Regions from separate parts of the Streptomyces sp. NPDC030840 genome, predicted to be linked through region 3. Evidence: predicted binding sites of a transcription regulator. Region 3 holds the regulator's gene; each other region holds the start of a gene.

Region 1 (3,248 bases), on a different contig from region 3:
GGTCGCGGCGCAGCCGCTCCAGCCGCTCGCGGGAGGCGGCGTCGGTCTCCTTCTCCAGGGCCAGCTCCTCCATCTTCAGCCGGTCGACGGCGCGCTGGAGTTCGTCGATCTCGACCGGGGAGGAGTCGATCTCCATGCGGAGCCGGGAGGCCGACTCGTCGACGAGGTCGATGGCCTTGTCGGGCAGGAAACGGGAGGTGATGTACCGGTCGGAGAGGGTCGCGGCGGCGACGAGCGCGCTGTCCGCGATCTGCACCTTGTGGTGGGCCTCGTACCGTCCCTTGAGCCCGCGCAGGATGGCGATGGTGTCCTCGACCGTCGGCTCGGCGACCAGCACCTGCTGGAACCGCCGCTCCAGGGCGGGGTCCTTCTCGATCCGCTCCCGGTACTCGTCCAGCGTGGTGGCACCGACCATGCGCAGCTCACCCCGGGCGAGCATGGGCTTGAGCATGTTGCCGGCGTCCATCGCGGAGTCCCCGCCGGCACCGGCCCCCACGACGGTGTGCAGCTCGTCGATGAAGGTGATGATCTGCCCGTCGGAGTCCTTGATCTCGGCGAGTACGGTCTTCAGCCGCTCCTCGAACTCACCCCGGTACTTGGCGCCGGCGACCATCGCGCCCAGGTCGAGCGCGACGAGCCGCTTGTCCCTCAGGGACTCGGGCACGTCACCCTTGACGATCCGCTGGGCGAGCCCCTCGACGACGGCGGTCTTGCCGACGCCGGGCTCACCGATGAGCACGGGGTTGTTCTTGGTCCGGCGGCTGAGCACCTGCACGACCCGCCGGATCTCCGTGTCGCGCCCGATGACGGGGTCGAGCTTGCCTTCCCTCGCGGCGGCGGTGAAGTCGGTCCCGAACTTCTCCAGGGCCTTGTACTGCCCCTCGGGGTCCGCGGTGGTCACCCGGCGTCCTCCCCTGGTCTTCTGGAAGGCCTCCAGGAGCTTCTTCGCGTCGGCGCCCTGCTGGGCGAGCACCTCCCCGGCCTGACCGCCCTTGGCCGCGATGCCGATGAGCAGGTGCTCGGTCGACACGTAGTCGTCCCCGAGCTCCTTGGCCCGCGTCTGGGCGTCGGCGACCACGGCGAGGAGCTCGCGGTTGGGCTGGGGCGGCGCGACGGTGGTACCCGTGACGCTGGGCAGGCCGGCGAGGGCCTTCTCCGCGCCGGCGCGCACGGAGGCCTGGTCGGCGTCGACGGCGGCCAGCAGGTCGATGATGTTCTCGTTGTCCTGCCCCTGGAGCAGAGCGAGGAGCAGGTGGGCGGGGGTGAAGTCCGGGTGCCCCTCCGACACGGCCCGGTTACTGGCCGCGTTGATCGCGTCCCGGCTCCTGTTGGTCAGCTCGGCGTCCACGTTCGCAGTCTCCTCCTTGCGTCAGCCGTCATCCACGCTGACTTGAGCAACGTCCACAAAGTTGAGTCTATTCCACTCAAGGCGATATGCGGGAGGCTCTGCCGCTAGGTTCCCGACGCATGAGCACCCCTGACACGGATCCCACCCTTCCGGCCGAACAACCGGACGCGTCGCATCTCGCATACGTCGCGTTCTGGCGGGAGCGCCACCTGTGCACCCTGACGACACTCCGCCCGGACGGCAGCCCGCATGTGGTGCCCGTCGGGGTTACATACGAGCCCGAGGCACGACTGGCTCGGGTGATCACCCGTGCGGGGAGCGCGAAGGTACGGCACATCAGGGCGGCGGGGCCCGACGGCGCCCGGGTCGCGGTGTGCCAGGTGGACCGGGGCCGCTGGGCGACGCTGGAGGGGCGGGCCTTCGTCCGCACGGACCCGGACCGGGTGGCGGACGCGGAGCGGCGGTACGCGGAGCGGTACGGGCGGGTTCCGTCACCGAACCCGTCCCGGGTGGTGATCGAGATCGAGGTGGCCCGGACGCTGGGAAGGGCGTGAGGGTTCCCTCATCGGAGTCGGCCGTCCTGCGGACCGCGCGGTTCCGGCCAGCGTCGGGCCCTCGCCCGGACCGGTGGATACCCGGAGATATCGCCGTAAACCTGCAGCGGCGTCACCGTGTTCAGGTCACGGTGACGCCGCTGCTGGGGGGAAGCGCCTGCGCGATCTACAACGACGGGGGTATCGCGTCAGGCACTGCGGGGGGTGGCTGGCATGGTGGCGGAGGCCGGAGCCTCCGGTTCGGCGAGCTGGTGGTCGCGCTGGTCGAGGTTCACGAAGATCATTCCGTACCGGATGGCACACCGCACGGGCTGCGGCGCGCCGCGCGGGCGCCGCAGACACCGGTACGCCCGGACGTCCTCGTCCTCGTCCCGGGTGACCACGACCGGCTCGCCGAACACGGTCACCATCAACGAGTCACCGCTGTGGGGGATGGCGGTGGCCAGGTCGATGAAGTGCCAGCCGGAGCGGTAGGCGGTCGCCATTTCTCGGCGGAAGGAGCGGTCGTCGGGGGGTGTGGTCATCAGTCAGCCCCAAGTACTGTCGCCCGGGTTCGCCGGCGGCGAGCCCCACGTACTGTCCTGCGCCACTGCGGCGATCGCGGCCACGGAGGTCCCACCACCGCCCCCTTGAACGTCGCCCTCCACGCCGGAGAGGCCACTCAGTGCGCCGAAGGCCACAACGGCGGAGAAGGCGGCGACAAGCACCGAGCGAAGCATTCTCTTGCGCATAGTCGGCTTCGTCCTCACTTGAAGGTCACCTCTTCCCCCGTCGAATACGACGATGGCTCATTCAGGCACGTCATGGCCACACAATCGATGCATCATGTTCCTGCATGTTCAGGACCCTGGGGGGTGGAGATTTGACAACAAATCAGACAAAGGTGACACATCCCCATGCGGTGACCGAACTGTGTGAGGAAGGAAACCGCCTCTACACCATTGCTCTCCGCATGGGACGCATTGCCCGTGCGGACGTGGAGCCCGCTCCCTGCCTGATGGAGTTCGCGCTACTGCACCCCGACCCCGACGACGCCAACTGGCTGCGTCCGGTTGCTCCGTCGGTGGCCCTGGCACAGCGACTCAACCCCATAGAGCGCGAGATCGCCGAGCGCAGAAGACTGTCCATCGAACTGTCCGATGCTTTCGAGCCATTCATGGCCCTCAGTGCTCAGGCGACGGCTCACACGCATTCGATCACGGTTCTTGAGGGTCTCGACCGGATCAACGCGGCTCTCGACCTGGCCACGGCCCAGGCCCAGTCCGAGATGCTCACGGTTCAACCGAGCGGCCGCCGGGTCGAGCACACCCTCGTCCAAGGGCTAGAACGGGACAGGCCTTTGATCG
Region 2 (3,248 bases), on a different contig from region 3:
CGCCGTGGCGCCGCAACACGACCTCGCCGTACGGGCCCTCGCGACGATCGATGACTTCGGGGACGTCGTACGAGGTGCTCATGGGGCCATCCTGGCAGCCGCGCCGCGGGGGCACCGTGAATTTCGGTGCCGGGCCGCGGTGTTGTGCGGGCGGCTCCGCACCGTGCGGGGCGGCCCGCGGGGCTGCCGTGATGCCAGGGCGGGACGGTCTCCACACCGGTGCGGCCCTGCTCCCGGACGCCGCCGTCGCACAGCACGCTGTTACGGCTTCCCGGTGAACTTCGCGCTGGTCAGCGGTGCTTCGACCCGCCAGCCCAGTGACGCGTACAAGGCCCGCCCCTCCGGTGTCCCCGCCAGTACGCCCCTCTCCGCGCCCTGTTCGGCCGCCGCGTGGGCGAGGGTGCGCATGACGAGGGTGCCGAGGCCGCGGCGGCGGTGGGCGGGGGAGGTCTCGATCTGGTCGACGACGGCCGTCGCGCCCGTCGGGGCGGTCTGGCCGCGTGCCGCCCAGGAGCCGTCCGGCGCGGCGACGATCACGCGGGTCACGCCGCCCCGTGACCAGGCGCGGAGCCGGTAACCGGGGGGTGGGGAGCCGGGGGCCGGGGTGGTCGTGGCCGCCAGGCGCACGGACATCAGGTAGCCCGGTTCCGGGTCGACCCACCAGCCCTCGCCCAGCCAGGGCCCGACCGTCTCCGGCGCCGCGAAGACCTTGAGCCACACGCCGGTGCCGGTCACGGAGTCGGCGACCTTGCGGACCGCCGTCTCGTCGACCTCGCCGTTCGTGGCGGTGAACACGTGGCGGGTCACGTGGTCGGCGGTGCCCACGTCGATGGTGCGGCCCCAGGGTTCGGTCACGGGTGGGGCGGCACCCCGTGACACGACCCAGCCGTCGGTCCAGGCTTCCACCAGGTTGTCCACGGCTGCCCCCCACGCACTCGGTAATAGGTGATCTTGCAGTAAGCCTATTACGTCGGTGCTGTCGGCGCGAGGCCCTCCAGGGCTGGGGTGGGCGCCGGGTTCTTAGAACCGCTCTCCAGAACTCAGCTCAACCAGACGATCACGGCGTCACCGTCCCGGGCGGCCGCTTCGAAGAACGGCACCAGCGCCTCATAATGGCCCGTCACGTACGCGAGTTCTTCGGCTCCGTCGCCGCGCTCCCAGACCGGTGGGTAGATCTCCGCCGCGGCCAGGTCCGCGGGGCCGGTGCCCTTCGTCAGGTCGTCGGCGGAGATCGTCCGAAGCGTCTCGGCGGCCGCCCGGACCCGGTCCGGGGGCAGGTGGCGCGGTGGCCCGTAGCCCCAGTCCTCGGCCCCGGCGAGTTCCTCTTCTCCGAAGACGATGTCGACGGGGAAGCCGATCCGCTGCAGCAGGAAGTCGATCGCGTGCCATGCCTTGTCGATGTCGAGGCAGCGGGCCGCGGCGGCGTCCGGCGCGTCGTCCTCGTCCCACTCGCTCTCGGCCATCTCCTGGACGAACGCGTACGCCCACTCGGGATCCCGCCGTGCCCGCTCGTACTCGGTCGGCGTCAGTCGCGCGTAATTCCCGATCATGCCCATGGGCCGGATCGTAGGGGCGAGCACTGACAACGCCTCTGATCTGCTCATTCGTAGGGGGTCCCGGGCCTCTGCGGACGGCTGTTCGTGCTCTCCTCGGCCCGGTCGGATCCTTGATCGCTCACAGCGAACACCCCCGGGGGAACAATCAAGGGCTCACGAGCATTGAGTCGGCATAGCTCAACTTGACTGCCGAGGGAGAGATCATGGCTTCGACGTCCACACCGCTCACCCTGCCCGTGCTGCCGCTCGACGACGACGTCGTGCTGCCGGGAATGGTGGTGCCGCTGGACCTGAACGACGCCGACGTACGGGCCGCGGTGGAGGCCGCGCAGGCCGCCGCGCGCTCGGAGCCGGGGAAGCCGAAGGTGCTGCTGGTGCCGCGGATCGACGGGACGTACGCGCGTACGGGTGTGCTCGGGACCGTCGAGCAGGTGGGACGGCTGGCCGACGGAGACCCGGGGGCGCTCATCCGCGGGCGCGGACGTGTGCGGATCGGCGCCGGGACGACCGGGCCGGGTGCCGCGCTGTGGGTCGAGGGCACCCGGGTGGAGGAGACCGTGCCCGAGCCGCTGCCGGGACAGGTCGCCGAGCTGGTCAAGGAGTACAAGGCCCTCGCCACCAGCTGGCTGCGCAAGCGCGGCGCCTGGCAGGTCGTCGACCGCGTGCAGCAGATCGACGACGTCTCCGCCCTCGCCGACAACTCCGGTTACTCGCCCTTCCTCTCCACCGAGCAGAAGGTGGAGCTGCTGGAGACCGCCGACCCCGTCGCCCGGCTGAAGCTCGCCACCGAGCAGCTGCGTGAGCACCTCGCGGAGCAGGACGTCGCCGAGTCCATCGCCAAGGACGTACAGGAGGGCGTGGACAAGCAGCAGCGCGAGTTCCTGCTGCGCCGTCAGCTCGAAGCCGTCCGCAAGGAACTGCGCGAGCTGAACGGCGAGAAGGAGGGTGAGGAGTCCGACGACTACCGGGCCCGCGTCGAGGCCGCCGACCTCCCGGAGAAGGTGCGCGAGGCCGCCCTGAAGGAGGTCGACAAGCTGGAGCGGTCCAGCGACCAGTCACCGGAAGGGTCCTGGATCCGTACCTGGCTCGACACCGTCCTCGAACTGCCCTGGAACGAGCGGACCGAGGACGCGTACGACATCCGGGGCGCCCAAGCCGTCCTGGACGCCGAGCACTCCGGCCTGAAGGACGTGAAGGAGCGCATCACCGAGTACCTCGCGGTGCGGAAGAGGCGCGCCGACCGGGGGCTGGGTGTGGTCGGAGGACGGCGCGGGGGCGCTGTTCTCGCGCTCGTGGGCCCGCCCGGCGTCGGCAAGACCTCGCTCGGCGAGTCCGTCGCCCACGCCATGGGCCGCAAGTTCGTGCGGGTCGCGCTCGGCGGTGTGCGGGACGAGGCGGAGATCCGCGGCCACCGGCGTACGTACGTGGGCGCGCTGCCCGGCCGTATCGTCCGGGCCATCAAGGAGGCCGGGTCCATGAACCCGGTGGTGCTGCTCGACGAGATCGACAAGGTCGGCTCCGACTTCCGCGGCGACCCCGCCGCCGCCCTGCTCGAAGTCCTCGACCCGGCGCAGAACCACACCTTCCGGGACCACTACCTGGAGGTCGAGCTGGATCTGAGCGACGTCGTGTTCCTTGCCACCGCGAACGTGCTGGAGGCCATCCCGGAGGCGCTGCTCGACCGTATGGAGC
Region 3 (3,248 bases):
CAAGGCTGCCAACTCCCTCTCGTGGCAGGCCACTCCCGGAGCGGCCTCGTACGAGGTGTACCGCGCGGCGGACGCCGGCGGCACGTACGAGCGCATCGGGACGGTCACCTCTCCCTCGTACACCGACGCGACGGCGGCGGCCGACGTGCCGTTCGCGTACAAGGTGCGGGCACTGGACTCGGCCGGGAACGCGTCGGCGTACTCGGCGGTCGTGTGGGCGACCCGGGACACCGTCGCGCCGCTCCCGCCGCAGAACCTCACGGTCGCCTCGCAGGACGAGGGCGGGGTGACGCTGACCTGGCAGAGCGGCGGGTCGGACGCGACGAAGTACGTCGTCCACCGGGCCGAGTCGCAGTACGACGAGCTGGTCAGGCTGGGCGAGACGTCCACCCTGACGTACCGGGACACGACCGGCGAGGCGGGTCTCCCGTACCGGTACTACGTGACGGCCGTGGACGCGGCCGGGAACGAGTCCCGGCGGGTCATGACCACCGCGACGAGGCCGGTAGGCCCGAGCAGCGCGCCGAGGGCCCCGACGTGGAGTTTCGCCGGCGTCGTGGACGACCGGCTCATGCTGGAGTGGAACCAGGGCGGGGAGGTCCCGGTCGCCGAGTACACCGTCTACCGCTCCCGCACCACTCCCGTGGACACGACCGACCCGGCGAACTCCTTCGGCACGGTCTCGGGGAAGCGGCTGGAGACTCCGGTGGCCGACGACGAGAAGGACTACTACTACGCGCTGGTCGCCAAGTCCCCGAACGGTGTCCGCTCGGCCCCCTCGTCCTCGGTCCTGCCGTCGGTGAGCGAGGCACCGCCGCCGTACCCGCCCCAGGTGGACGAGGTGTTCGCCGGGAACAGTTACGCCCGGCTGACCTGGCTGACCCCACCGACCGGCCCGGGCCAGGCCGACATCCTCGGTTACCGCGTGTACCGCTCGACGAGCCCCGGTGTCACCAAGGACAACTCCGTGGTGAGCCCCCTCGTCCGTGACCTCGAGTACACCGACCTCGGCCTGGCCAACGGCACGACGTACTACTACGCCGTCGCCACGGTCGACGTGCAGGGCCTGGAGGGACCCCTGTCCGCGGAGGTCTCGGTGACACCGCACCCGTAGGAGAAGGAGCGCATGTGAAAGGGGCCCGGAGGATGCTCCGGGCCCCTTTCATGTCGGTCGGCGAGACCTCAGTCCGAGGACTGCTGCCTCTTCGGCCTCCACACCACCAGCGCGCTCGTCTGCTGGACCTCCTGGTACGGGACCAGGTCGCGGCGGTACGAGGCGTGCACCGCGGCCTCGCGCTGACGCATGGTCGCCGCCGCGCCGTCCAGGGCCGTCTGCAGCTCCGCGACACGTGCCTGGAGCGCGGCGACCTGGTTCTCCAGTTCGATGATGCGCTTGATGCCGGCGAGGTTGATGCCCTCGTCCTGCGACAGCTGCTGCACCTGGCGGAGCAGCTCGATGTCGCGGGCCGAGTAGCGCCGGCCGCGGCCGGCCGTGCGGTCGGGCGAGACCAGGCCCAGGCGGTCGTACTGGCGCAGGGTCTGCGGGTGCAGGCCGGAGAGCTGGGCCGCCACCGAGATGACGTAGACCGGGGTCTCCTCGGTCAGTTCATACGGATTCCGTCGACGGCCGTCCATCACTCTCATGCTCCCTTCGCGGCCTGGAACAGCTCCGCCCGCGGGTCCTCGCCCGCGGTCGCCTCGCGATACGCCTCAAGTGCGTCACGAGCCTTCCCCGATACGTCCTTCGGGACACTCACCTCGACGGTGACCAGCAGGTCCCCGCGGGTGCCGTCCTTGCGGACCGCGCCCTTGCCCCGGGCGCGCATGGTACGCCCGTTGGGCGTGCCCGGAGGCAGTTTCAGGGTGACCGGAGGTCCGCCCAGCGTGGGGACGCGGATCTCGCCGCCCAGCGCCGCCTCGGGATACGTCACCGGCACCGTCACCGTCAGGTTGTCGCCCTTGCGGCCGAACACCGGGTGAGCGTCGACGTGCACCGTGACGTACAGGTCGCCGGCCGGGCCGCCCCGCTCGCCGGGCGCGCCCTTGCCGCGCAGCCGGATGCGCTGGCCGTCCGTGACACCGGCCGGGATGCGCACCTGCATCGTCCGGGACGACTTCGCCCGGCCGCTGCCCTGGCACTCCATGCAGGGGTGCTCGGCGATGAGGCCGCGCCCCTTGCAGTCCGGGCAGGGGTCCGTGAGCGAGAAGCCGCCGCCGGAGCCCCGCGCCACCTGGCCGGTGCCCACGCAGGTCGGGCACACTCGCGGTGTGCCGTTCTTGTCGCCGGTGCCTGAGCAGGCCTTGCAGGGCGACTGCGAGGTCATGCGCAGCGGGACGGTCGCGCCGTCCACCGCCTCCATGAAGCTGAGGGTGACCTCGGTGTCGATGTCCTGGCCGCGCCTGGGCTGCGTCCGCGTGCCCGTACCCGCGCCGCCGCGGTTGAACAGCCCCCCGAAGACGTCACCGAGTCCGCCGCCGAAGCCGCCCGCTCCCTGTCCGCCCTGGGCGCCGCCTCCGAAGAGGTCGCCCAGGTCGAAGTTGAACGAGCCGCCGCCCGCGCCCGGGCCCGGGCGGAAGCCGCCGTTGCCGAAGAGGGCGCGCGCGTCGTCGTACTCCTTGCGCTTCTTGGGGTCACCGAGGACGTCGTTCGCCTCGGAGATCTCCTTGAAACGCTCCTCCGCCTTGGCGTTGCCCTTGTTGGCGTCCGGGTGGTACTCGCGGGCGAGCTTCCGGTACGCCTTCTTGATCTCGGCCTCGGTGGCGTCCTTGGGGACGCCGAGGACCTTGTAGTAGTCCTTCTCGATGAAGTCCTTGGTGCTCATCCTCGACGCCCCTCCTTCCTCGTCGGTTCAAGCTCAGCCCTCGTCCGGGCCACCGCTCTCCTTGTCGTCGGCGGCGGAGGTCGTCTCCGCCTCGTCGGACTTGACGGTCTGGGCACCGGGCTGCGGTTCGGCCACGGCCACCCGCGCGGGGCGGATGGTGCGCTCGCCGAAGCGATACCCGGGCTGCAGAATCGCCACGCACGTCGTCTCGGTGACGTCCGGCGCGTAACTGTGCATCAGGGCTTCGTGGATCGTCGGGTCGAAGGGCTCGCCCTCCTTGCCGAACTGCTGCAGCCCCATCTTCGCCGCGACGGTCTCCAGCGACTCGGCGACGGACTTGAATCCGCCGACGAGTTCGCCGTGGTCCCGCGCGCGGCCGATGTCGTCGAGCACGGGCAGGAGCTCGGTCAGGAGGTTCGCGATGGC

What was found. Region 3 encodes HspR, which represses chaperone genes until heat shock. Its sites were predicted from a motif close to TTGAGNNNNNNNNNCTCAA; they were not measured.
Region 1: a site for HspR is predicted at 1,410-1,428, ahead of clpB (ATP-dependent chaperone ClpB). Genes of this name have one in related genera too.
Region 2: a site for HspR is predicted at 1,719-1,737, ahead of lon (endopeptidase La). Genes of this name have one in related genera too.

The regions. Positions count from the first base shown of each region.
Region 1 covers NZ_JBVIEE010000029.1:112,358-115,605, forward strand. Annotated here, with positions in the region: gene clpB (ATP-dependent chaperone ClpB) at 1-1,348, opposite strand, end outside; gene ACZ49J_RS40005 (pyridoxamine 5'-phosphate oxidase family protein) at 1,468-1,902, shown strand; gene ACZ49J_RS40010 (hypothetical protein) at 2,091-2,426, opposite strand; gene ACZ49J_RS40015 (helix-turn-helix transcriptional regulator) at 2,738-3,248, shown strand, end outside.
Region 2 covers NZ_JBVIEE010000010.1:248,524-251,771, forward strand. Annotated here, with positions in the region: gene ACZ49J_RS23140 (spermine/spermidine synthase domain-containing protein) at 1-82, opposite strand, end outside; gene ACZ49J_RS23145 (GNAT family N-acetyltransferase) at 262-918, opposite strand; gene ACZ49J_RS23150 (YfbM family protein) at 1,041-1,556, opposite strand; gene lon (endopeptidase La) at 1,760-3,248, shown strand, end outside.
Region 3 covers NZ_JBVIEE010000003.1:664,705-667,952, reverse strand. Annotated here, with positions in the region: gene ACZ49J_RS10295 (PA14 domain-containing protein) at 1-1,114, shown strand, start outside; gene ACZ49J_RS10290 (heat shock protein transcriptional repressor HspR) at 1,183-1,635, opposite strand; gene dnaJ (molecular chaperone DnaJ) at 1,641-2,822, opposite strand; gene grpE (nucleotide exchange factor GrpE) at 2,856-3,248, opposite strand, start outside.